Regions from separate parts of the Beutenbergia cavernae DSM 12333 genome, predicted to be linked through region 3. Evidence: riboswitches for the same ligand, from Rfam matches in the RefSeq annotation. Region 3 holds a riboswitch; each other region holds the start of a gene.
What was found. A riboswitch is a leader RNA that binds a small molecule or an ion and turns the genes downstream of it on or off. The one in region 3 is predicted to bind S-adenosylmethionine.
Positions count from the first base shown of each region.

Region 1 (3,260 bases), 1.3 Mb from region 3:
CTCGGCGTCGCTCGGCTGCGCGACACCACCCTCCCGTCCGCCCCGGCGTTCGAGGTGCTCGTCTCTCCTGCCTGACGCGGCTCGCCGGCGCACGCGTGCCGGACCGAGTCCCCGCGCCTCCGGGCGCTCCCAGGTATCACGGCAGGAGAAACCCATGCATGTGTTCGTGAAGAGAGCGCTGCGCATCGCGCTCTGTACGGGCGGCCTCGTGGTCGCCGGGGCCGGGGCGGCCAGTGCCGCCGAGTCCGGCCTGCTCGAGTCGATCGGCGTGGACGCGCCGATCGACGTGTCCGTCGGCGTCTCCGACGTCGCCGTCGGGGTGCTCGGCGACGCGGCGGCCGAGCCCGCCGACGAGCCCCTCCAGGTGGTCCCGGTCATGCCGGAGGTCGTCGCTGGGCCGCAGGCGGTCGAGGCTGCGCCGACGGCCGACTCCGCACCCGTCGCCGAGCTCGTGGACGACGTCGTCGGCGTCGTCGCTGACGACGTGGCGGTGGACGTGCCGGTGGACGTGTCCGTCGACGTCTCGGACGTCGCCGTCGGGGTGCTGGGTGACGCCGGCGCATCGTCGGAGACGCCGGCAGCCGAGCCGGCGGCATCTGTGGCCGTCGATTCCGCACCGACCGGAGCGGAGTCGGAGGACTCGACGTCGCTGCTCGGCGATGTCGCGGTGAATGCCCCGATCGACGTCTCGGTCGACGTCGGCTGCGTAGCGGCAGGCGTCGTCGGCGACGCGGCGGCGGCCTGCGAGGAGCCGGCTGCCGCACCGGGTCCGGCCGAGCCGGCCGCACCGGCCGAGCCGGCGGCGGGCCCGGACGAGGTGTCGGTGGACGCCCCGGTCACGGTCCCGGTGGACGTCTCGGGGATCGCCGTCGGGGTGCTCGGCGACGCGTCCGCGGAGCGCGCCGAGGCCGAGGCGAACGGTCCTGCTCCCGCGCCGGCTCCCGAGGAGCCGGCGGCGCCGGGTGCGGGATCGGGCGTGCTCGACGACGTGCTCGGTCCGGTGGACGTCGACGCTCCGGTCACGGCCCCGATCGAGCTCGGGTGCCTCGGCGCGGGTGTGGCCGGCGACGCGTCGGTCACGTGTGCCGCGCCGGCGACGGCGACACCTGCTCCGGCCGAGCCCGCCGACCCGGGAACGCGGGAGGGCGGCGTCTCGGCCGGCCTCCCGGTGACGGTTCCGGTGGGCGTCGGGTGCCTCGGGGTGGGAGTCCTCGGCGACGTGTCCTCGCAGTGCACGACGACGGCCGCCGTCGACCCCGGTGACCCGGGCGACCCCGGTGACCCGGGCGACCCCGGTGACCCGGGAACTCCGGGAGACCCGGGCACCCCGGGCGGCTCTGACGACGCCGACCAGGTCGGCCCGTCAGTCCCGGGCGGGCGCAGCGTCGTCGTCGCTCGTGGCCCTGCGCCGCGGGAGGCGAGCGGTGAGCTGGCCGAGTCGGGCGCGTCCGACGCAGCGGGACTCGCCGGTCCCGCCGCGCTCGGGCTCGTCCTGCTCGGCGCCGGCCTCGTGATCGGCGCACGCCGCCGCAGCGAGGCCTGAGGCGTCGGCGGCGGCGGCGTCATCGGGGGCGTCGCCGCCGCCGGCTGTCGGTGGGAGCGCGTGTCGTTCCCGTCGATCGGCGTCGCACTCATCTCCACAGAGGCGACGCCGGCGCCCCGGGTGCGTGGTCTCTCCGACTGAAGTGGTGTCGGTGACCGCGGAGGGATCGCGCACCCGGTGCAGCGCCGACGCTGCGCGCGCCGTGAGCGAGCGAGCCATGCCTGCCGAGCGCGTTTGGAGAGCGCCGTGTGCGCGGCGTACCATCACGCCGACCATCCAGAGCAGCCGAGAGACCTGGCTCGACGACGCTGCAGCAACCCCCCGTCCGCGGGTGAGGGTGCTACCGCCAGGACCGATGGAGGAGTACGCGTGACTGAGCGAACCACCGACGCACCGCCCCCACCGTCCGGCGACCAGAGCGCTCGCCGGCGGTACCGCCTGCTCACCGGGCCGGACGACGGCAGCTTCTGCGACCGCGTCAGCGCGGCCCTCGACGAGGGGTACGTGCTGCACGGTTCCCCGGCGGCGACGTTCGACGGCGCTCAGGTGATCGTCGCGCAGGCGGTCGTGCTGCCCGCCGCCCCGAGCGCCCAGGTGAGGCCGGCATGAGCGCCGCGGCGACGCCGTCGGGCACGACGCCGCAGCCCGGCTACGCGGGCGACGTCACCCCGGAGCGGGCGTGGGAGATCCTGAGCGAGGACGACGGCGCCGTGCTCGTCGACGTGCGCACGCGCCCGGAGTGGGCGTACGTGGGCGTACCGGACACGTCCGACCTGGGCCGCGACGTCGTCCTGGCGGAGTGGGTGAGCTACCCGACCGGGGCGCCTAACCCGGCCTTCGTCGACGAGCTGCGCGCCGCGGGCCTGGAGCCGGGCGACGAGCGGCCGATCGTGTTCCTGTGCCGGAGCGGGCAGCGCTCGATCGGTGCGGCGCTCGCGGCGACGGCGGCGGGGTTCGGCCCGGCGTTCAACATCCTCGACGGGTTCGAGGGCGGCCTCGACCCCCAGGGGCACCGGGGCGCGCGCGGCTGGCGCGCCGTCGGGCTGCCCTGGCGCCAGTCCTGAGCGGGGGCGGCGCCCGATGAGTGATCCCCGGCCCCGTTCGCCGCTGCCCGAGGGCCTGCGGCCGGACACGCTCGCCGTGCGCGGCGGGCAGGAGCGCACGAACTTCGACGAGACGTCGGAGGCGCTGTTCCTCACGCAGGGGTACGTGTACGAGAGGGCGGCCGACGCCGAGGCCGCGTTCGCGGGCGAGCTGGAACGGTTCGTGTACAGCCGGTACGGCAACCCGACCGTGTCCACGTTCGAGGAGCGGCTGCGCCTGCTCGACGGCGCCGAGGCGTGCTACGCAACAGCGACGGGCATGTCCGCCGTCTTCACGACGCTCGCGGCGCTCGTGAAGTCCGGGAGCAGGATCGTCGCCGGTCGCGCGCTGTTCGGCTCGTCGCTCGTGATCTTCGACGAGATCCTCGCGAAGTGGGGCGTGCGCACCGACTACGTGGACGCGCACGAGCTCGACCAGTGGGAGGCGGCGCTCGCGACGCCGGCGGACGTCGTGTTCTTCGAGACGCCGTCGAACCCGATGCAGGATCTGGTCGACGTGCGCGCGGTGAGCGACCTCGCCCACGCGGCGGGCGCCGTCGTCGTCCTCGACAACGTGTTCGCGACGCCGGTGCTGCAGCGGCCGCTCGACTTCGGCGCCGACGTCGTCGTCTACT
Region 1 is NC_012669.1:567,800-571,059, forward strand. It holds gene BCAV_RS02565 (hypothetical protein) at 1-75, shown strand, start outside; gene BCAV_RS02570 (hypothetical protein) at 155-1,543, shown strand; SAM riboswitch class I at 1,813-1,905, shown strand; partial or broken gene BCAV_RS23290 (DUF1737 domain-containing protein) at 1,982-2,125, shown strand; gene BCAV_RS02580 (rhodanese-like domain-containing protein) at 2,149-2,607, shown strand; gene BCAV_RS02585 (O-succinylhomoserine sulfhydrylase) at 2,624-3,260, shown strand, end outside.
Region 1: linked by a shared signal. The riboswitch ahead of BCAV_RS23290 (DUF1737 domain-containing protein) and the one ahead of BCAV_RS21580 (LLM class flavin-dependent oxidoreductase) in region 3 are both predicted to bind S-adenosylmethionine.

Region 2 (3,260 bases), 1.6 Mb from region 3:
CACTTCGTCATCTCGAGCGGCGCCCGGTCGCCCTCGCCGCGCGCGATGGTGAAGTAGCCGGCGAGGTCCACCGTGCCGTCGTCGCCCACGAGGTCGGTGAACCGCTCGGGCACGGCACCGATCGCCAGCGCGGCGTCGAGCACCTGGTCGTAGTACGAGAAGTCGAGCGGCACCGACGCGTCGTCGGCACCGAGGCCGAGCGCTGCCAGGTGCGAGCGGGTCCGAGCGCGCAGGTCCGACGCCGTCGCCTCGAGCGCATGTGCGTCGGTGCGCCCGGCCCAGAACGACTCGACGGCCTTCTTGAGCTCGCGGTGCGGGCCGATCCGGGGGTAGCCGAGGACGGTCGCGGCGGGGAACTCGGGCTGGGACAGGTGCTGGGTCATGCGTTTCCTCGTCTCGGAAGGGCGGCCACGAGGGCCTGTGGTGCGGCGTGATCGGGGGACGGCGGAGCGGCCGACCCGGGCCGGGCCGCGCCCGGCACGCGACCGAAGGCGTGCTCGAGCACGGCGAGGGAGGCCTCCGCGCGGTTGAACGTGTACAGGTGGATCCCGGGGGCGCCGGCGGCGAGCAGGTCGGCCACCAGCGCGAGCGTCGCCGTCAGCCCGATCGCGACGCGCTCCTCGTCGTCGGCCGCGTCGAGTCGCGCGAGCAGCTCGGCGGGCAGCGGGATGGCGTTGAGCTCGCAGAGCCGCCGGATCCGGCGGGGGTCGGTGAGGGGCAGGACGCCGGGCACGAGCGGGATCCGCACGCCCGCGCCCCGGGCGGCGTCCACTAGGGCGGTGTACGCCCGGACGTCGAAGAAGACCTGCGTGATCGCGTAGTCCGCGCCGCACCGCTGCTTGGCGACGAGCGCCTCCAGGTCGCAGTCGCGCACGCGGAACTCCGCCCCCGGGTGCTCCTGCATCCCCGGGTACGCGGCGACGGCGATCGACAGGCGGTTCGCGACGTCGGCGTGCGCGTTCCCGGCGAACCGCTCGTCCTCGAGGTCGCGGATGAGCGCCACGAGGTCGCACGCGCGCGCCAGGCCACCAGGGGCCGGTCTCCAGTCGGGGTTGCCCGCCGGCGGGTCGCCGCGGAGGGCGAGGAAGTCGCGGACGCCGTCGTCGAGGAATCCCCCGACGACGTCCCGCGCGTGCTCACGGGACAGCCCGACGCAGGTGAGGTGCGCGACGGCGGGCACGTCCGTCTCGGTGAGGATGCGCCGCACGAGCGACTGCGACGCCGTCGCGGTGCTGCCCGACGCGCCGTACGTCACGGAGAAGTAGTCGGGATCCGCGCCGACGAGCGCCTCGACCGTCTCCCAGGCGCGCTCCTCACCGGCGGGCGTGCGCGGCGGGTAGAGCTCGAACGAGATCGTCGGGCGTGCCGGGGTGTACAGCGTCGACGTCGTCATCGCCGGCTCCTCGCCGGGCGATGCGGGTACGCACGTGCCTGCATGGTCTCTCCATCGGACCTGGCGTTAGCACCCTTCCCCTCGGGAGGCTTCCGTTGGGGGGTTGCTGCGGCGTCGTCGAGCCAGGACTCTCGGCCGCTCTGGATGGTGGAGCGAGTGTAACGGATGGCGGGGAGCGGACCTAGAGGCGTCCGCGCGGCAGCGGCTCAGGCCTCCGCGATCGCGGCCTCCGCCCACAGCAGCCGGTCGCTGTGGGCGAACCCGTGCCGCGCGTACATCCGCACGGACGACGGCGAGGCGTGCACCGTGACGTGCTCGGCGCCGCGCTCAAGCGCCGTCGCCAGCACCGCACGCGTCAGCGCACCGCCGATCCCCGCGCCGCGTCGCTCCGGCACGACGTAGCAGGACTGCAGGTCGCCGGACGTGCGCTGCAGCTGCCCGACGCCCGGCACACGGGGCGTGAGCGCCAGCCAGGCCATGCCGACGACGACGCCGCCGTCATCGAGCGCGATGTGCGGGAGGTGGGTGTCGCGGTGCTCACGCGCCCAGGCCGCCGCGGCGGCCACGTGGTCGCTCTCGGCCACCACGGGAGTGCCGCGCTCGCTCGACCAGCGCCAGCGCAGGCGCACGACCTGCTCGAGCTCGTCGTCGCGCGCGAGGCGCACCTCGATCCCTTGCGGCACCGCCGGGTCGGCCATGGCACCGAGCCTAGGCGCCGGGCACGACGAACCCGGACTCGTACGCGACGATGGCCGCCTGCAGCCGGTCGCGCGCCCCGAGCTTCGCGAGCACGTTGCCCACGTGGGTCTTCACCGTCTCGACGCCGAGCCACAGCTGCGCGGCGATCTCCGCGTTCGTCATCCCGGCCGCGACGAGCCGCAGCACCTCCTCCTCCCGCTCCGTGAGCCGGCCGATGGCTGCGCCGTGCGGACCGTCGGCGGGCGACGGCGTCGCACCCGCCGGCGACGCCGCCACGAGACGCCGGACCGCCTCCGGGAACAGCACGGCGTCGCCGCGCGCGACGACCCGGATGGCCTCGACGATGCGGTCCGGGTGGGCGCGCTTGAGCAGGAACCCGCTCGCGCCGGCGCGCAGGGCGTCGAGCACGTAGTCGTCGTTCTCGAACGTGGTGACGACCAGCACGCGCGGGGCGTCCGCGTCGCGGGTGAGGGCCGCCGTGGCCGCGATCCCGTCGAGCGCCGGCATCCGGACGTCCATGAGCACGACGTCGGGCCGGGTCCGCGCGACCAGGTCGCGCACGTCGGCGCCGTCGCCCGCCTCGCCCACGACGCCGAGGTCGGGCTCGGCGTCCACGATCGCCGCGAGTCCCGCCCGCACCAACGGCTCGTCGTCGACGACGGCGACCCGCACCTGCTCAGTCATCGGCTCTCCTCCACGGAAGTCTCGCGCGCACGACCCAGGTCGCGCCGTCGGGCGCGTCCGACGCGCCGGCCTCGAGCGTGCCGCCGACGACGTGCGCGCGTTCCCGCATGCCGACGACGCCGCGCCCGGCCCGGTCCGCACGCCCGGCACCCGACGTCGTCGGCACGGGGTTCGCGATCTCGAGGCCGAGGACGCTGTCGCTGGCGTCGAGGCGCACGCGGGCCGGCCCGGACCCGTGCCGCCACGCGTTGACGGCCGCCTCGGCGACGATCGCGTACGCCTCGCGCGAGACGACGCCCGGCAGGCCGGGCGGGACGTCGCCGTCGACGCCCAGCGTGTGGCCGGCGGCGGCGGACTCCGCGACGAGCCGGGGCAGGTCGTCGAGCGTGCGGTCCGGCGCCCGGGCGGGCCGCGCGGCGGCGTCGTCGGAGCGCAGGAGGCCGAGCGCGTGGTCGAGGTCCGCGAGGGCGGACCGGCCCGTGTC
Region 2 is NC_012669.1:257,173-260,432, reverse strand. It holds gene metE (5-methyltetrahydropteroyltriglutamate--homocysteine S-methyltransferase) at 1-383, opposite strand, end outside; gene BCAV_RS01195 (methylenetetrahydrofolate reductase) at 380-1,393, opposite strand; SAM riboswitch class I at 1,442-1,544, opposite strand; gene BCAV_RS01190 (GNAT family N-acetyltransferase) at 1,600-2,091, opposite strand; gene BCAV_RS01185 (response regulator) at 2,102-2,776, opposite strand; gene BCAV_RS01180 (sensor histidine kinase) at 2,769-3,260, opposite strand, start outside.
Region 2: linked by a shared signal. The riboswitch ahead of BCAV_RS01195 (methylenetetrahydrofolate reductase) and the one ahead of BCAV_RS21580 (LLM class flavin-dependent oxidoreductase) in region 3 are both predicted to bind S-adenosylmethionine.

Region 3 (3,260 bases):
TCGATGGTGTCCCTCGCGACCCCGGGCACGCGGTTCGCCGCCACGCCCTCGCTCGCCGTCGGCGTCGCGGGGGCGGAGGGCAACGTGGCCATCGGCCTGGCACGCCTCGGTCGCGCGACGTCCTTCCTCGGCGCCGTCGGTGCCGATCCGATGGGCGAGACGATCCGGCGTACGCTGCGCGGCGAGGGCGTCGACACGACGCACCTGCGCACCGACCCCGCCCACCCCACCGGGCTCATGGTCAAGGAGGTCGTCGGGCCTGACGACGTCCGCGTCTACTACTACCGGTCGACGTCCGCGTTCGCGCACGCCGGCGCGGACCTCGGCGCCGCCCCGCCGTCGTCGCGGCTCGTCCACGCCACCGGCATCACCGCGGCGCTCGGTGACGGGCCCGCCGCCGCGCTGCGGACGTTCGTCACCGGGGCGAAGGCGCGGGGCGCCGTCGTCAGCTTCGACATGAACCTGCGCCGTCGCCTGACCACCGAGGCCGACGCCGCCCGCACCACCCGGGACCTGCTGCCCGACGTCGACCACCTGCTCCTCAGCGGCGAGGAGGCCCAGGTGCTGACCGGGCACGCCGACCCGCACCGCGCGATGGCGGCGCTCCTGGCCGACGGCGTCCCGACCGTCGTCGTCCGCCTCGGCGAGGAGGGGGCGATGGCCACGGACGGGGACGCCGAGGTGGAGATCCCGGCCGCGCCCGCCCGCGTCGTCGACACGGTCGGCGCCGGTGACGCGTTCACCGCCGGCTACCTGCACGTCGTGCTCGACGGCGGCCCGCTGCCCGACGCCGTCCGCTCGGGCGCGTGGACGGCCGCCCGCGTCGTCGAGCACCACGGCGACTACACCGGATTCCCACCCCTGGCGGAGTACGAGGACTGGCGGGCGCAGCGCGCGACGCTGCAACGCTGAAGGAGAGTCATGAGCACGCACGAGAGCGGAACCACGCCGGACATCGGCACGATCATGTCGGCCAGCCCGGTGATGGCCCTGTTCCGGGGGATGGACGCCGCGCCGGCGGTCGAGCTCGCGCAGCGCGCGTGGGACGTCGGCATCGCGCTCGTCGAGGTACCGATCCAGGAGGAGCGGTACCTGCCCGCGCTCGAGGCCGTCGTCGCCGCCGGCCGCGAGCGCGGCCTGCTGGTCGGGGCCGGCACCATCACGACGAGCGACCGGGTCGACGCTGTCGCGCGGGCCGGAGCGGCGTTCACCATCGCCCCCGGCCTGGACCCCGACGTCGTCGCCGCGTCTCGTGCGGCGGGCCTGCCACACCTGCCTGGGGTCGCGACCGCGAGCGAGATCCAGCGCGCCGTCGCGCTCGGATGCACATGGGTGAAGGCCTTCCCGGCCTCGCTGCTCACGCCGTCGTGGTTCCGGGCGATGCACGGGCCGTTCCCGCAGGTGCGGTTCGTGGCGACCGGGGGCATCGACGCCTCGAACGCCGAGGAGTTCCTCGACGGCGGCGCGAGCACCGTGGCCGTCGGGTCGGCGCTCGCGGACCGGTCGCAGGTGGACCGCCTCGCCGACGTCATCGCCCGGCGTAGCTGACAACGCCGTCCACGGTCCGAGACGGGACGGCCCGCGGTGTGACACGCCGCACGCCGCGTTGACAGCGCGCGCCCGGCTCGCCTAGCGTCGTCCTCACGGTCTCGAGTACCAGCATCAAGCCCCGGCTCGCTGGTCGGCAACCCTCCTGTGCGGTGGGGTGCCCCGGGTGACGACCTGGGCCTGGCTACCTGTCAGGTCAAGCGCATCGCTGCCGAGGACACCACGGACATGATCGAACGCCCCGCCTCTCGCACCTCCCGCCACGGCATCGCCGCGCGCTCCGGCGCCGGTCGATCCGTCATGTGTCCCAGCTGTCGCTGTACCGGCTGACGACCGCCGTCGCACCGGGCGCCTGACGCCCGGCCACCTCGGGCCACGCGCCCGGGTCCTTCGCGGTCGTCCCCGCCGACGGACGCCTTCTGCGCGCCGTCACCGATCCCCGTCCGCGGGTGATCGCCCCCGACAGCTTCGACTCGAGAGAGCACCCCATGACCACGCTGCCCACCTCCGCCCACACCCCCTCGACCGGCGCCGCCCGCGCCGCGACGCTCCGCCTCGGCGTCGACCTCACCACCGTCGGCGTCGCGTCGTCGCCGTACCGCCGCGCGAGCGCCCACGACGACGAGCGGATCGACGTGTCCGACGTCGCCCGGTACGTCCGGCTGGCGGAGTCCGCACGCGCGGACTTCGTGACGTTCGGGACCTCCTTCCGGCTGGAGTCCGGGGCGGCTCCGCGCCGCGACGCCTGGCTCGACCCCGCCGTCGTCGCGTCCCGCCTCGCCGACCCGCGCCACCTCGGCACCCACGCTCCGGCTCTCGTCCCGGCGCTGCCGGCCGGGCTCATCGACCCCATCCGGCTCGCGCACGCGATCGCCGGGCTGCACGCCCGCTCGGGAGGTCTCGGGGCCTGGCAGGTGACGCCGTCGCCCACCGCCGGTGGCGTGTTCGCGGAGATCCTCCGCGTCTGGGAGGCCGCACCGGACCGGCCGGGCGGCGACCGTCCGGCGCTCGTCGTCCCGGTCGGCTCGCCGGAGGACGTGAGCGTCGCCGGCCGCTACGCCGACGTCGTGCGACTGCGCGTCAGCGACCCCGAGGCGGCGCGAGCGCTCCGCGCCGGGGTCCGGACCGCGGCGGCGGGCGCGGGTCGTGACCCCGACGGCGTGCCGGTGCTCGTCGACGCCCTCACGGTCATCGCCGACGACGCCTCGAGCGCCGAGTTCCGCGCCGACCTCATCCGGGACGTGGGGGGAGTGGACCCCACCGAGGATCTGCTCACCATCGCCGGGACGCCGGCCCACGCAGCCGACGTCGTCGAGGAGTGGGTGCGCGCCGAGGCCGCTGACGGCGTCGTCGTCCTGCCCGGGTCCCTGCCCGCGGACGTCGTGGCGCTGGCCCGGGACGTCACGCCCGAGCTCGTCTCGCGCGGGCTCCTGGGCGACCCGTCGGGGGCGCCGTTGCGGGCACGCCGGACCGGGGCGCGTTCCGTCACCGTCTGACGCTCCGGCCCGGGGCGGGTCCGCGGACCGGCGTACGCTCCCGGGCGTGGGGACACGTGCGGAGGCCGAGGAGCTCACGACGGGGGAGTTCGCGCGCGCGTCGGGACTCTCGCACAAGGCGCTCCGGCTCTACGACGCGAACGGGCTGCTGCGGCCCGCGCGCGCCGACCCGAGCACCGGCTACCGGTACTACACGCGCGCCCAGACGGAGCGGGC
Region 3 is NC_012669.1:1,871,753-1,875,012, forward strand. It holds gene BCAV_RS08185 (sugar kinase) at 1-912, shown strand, start outside; gene BCAV_RS08190 (bifunctional 4-hydroxy-2-oxoglutarate aldolase/2-dehydro-3-deoxy-phosphogluconate aldolase) at 922-1,548, shown strand; SAM riboswitch class IV at 1,646-1,757, shown strand; gene BCAV_RS21580 (LLM class flavin-dependent oxidoreductase) at 2,037-3,044, shown strand; gene BCAV_RS22500 (MerR family transcriptional regulator) at 3,091-3,260, shown strand, end outside.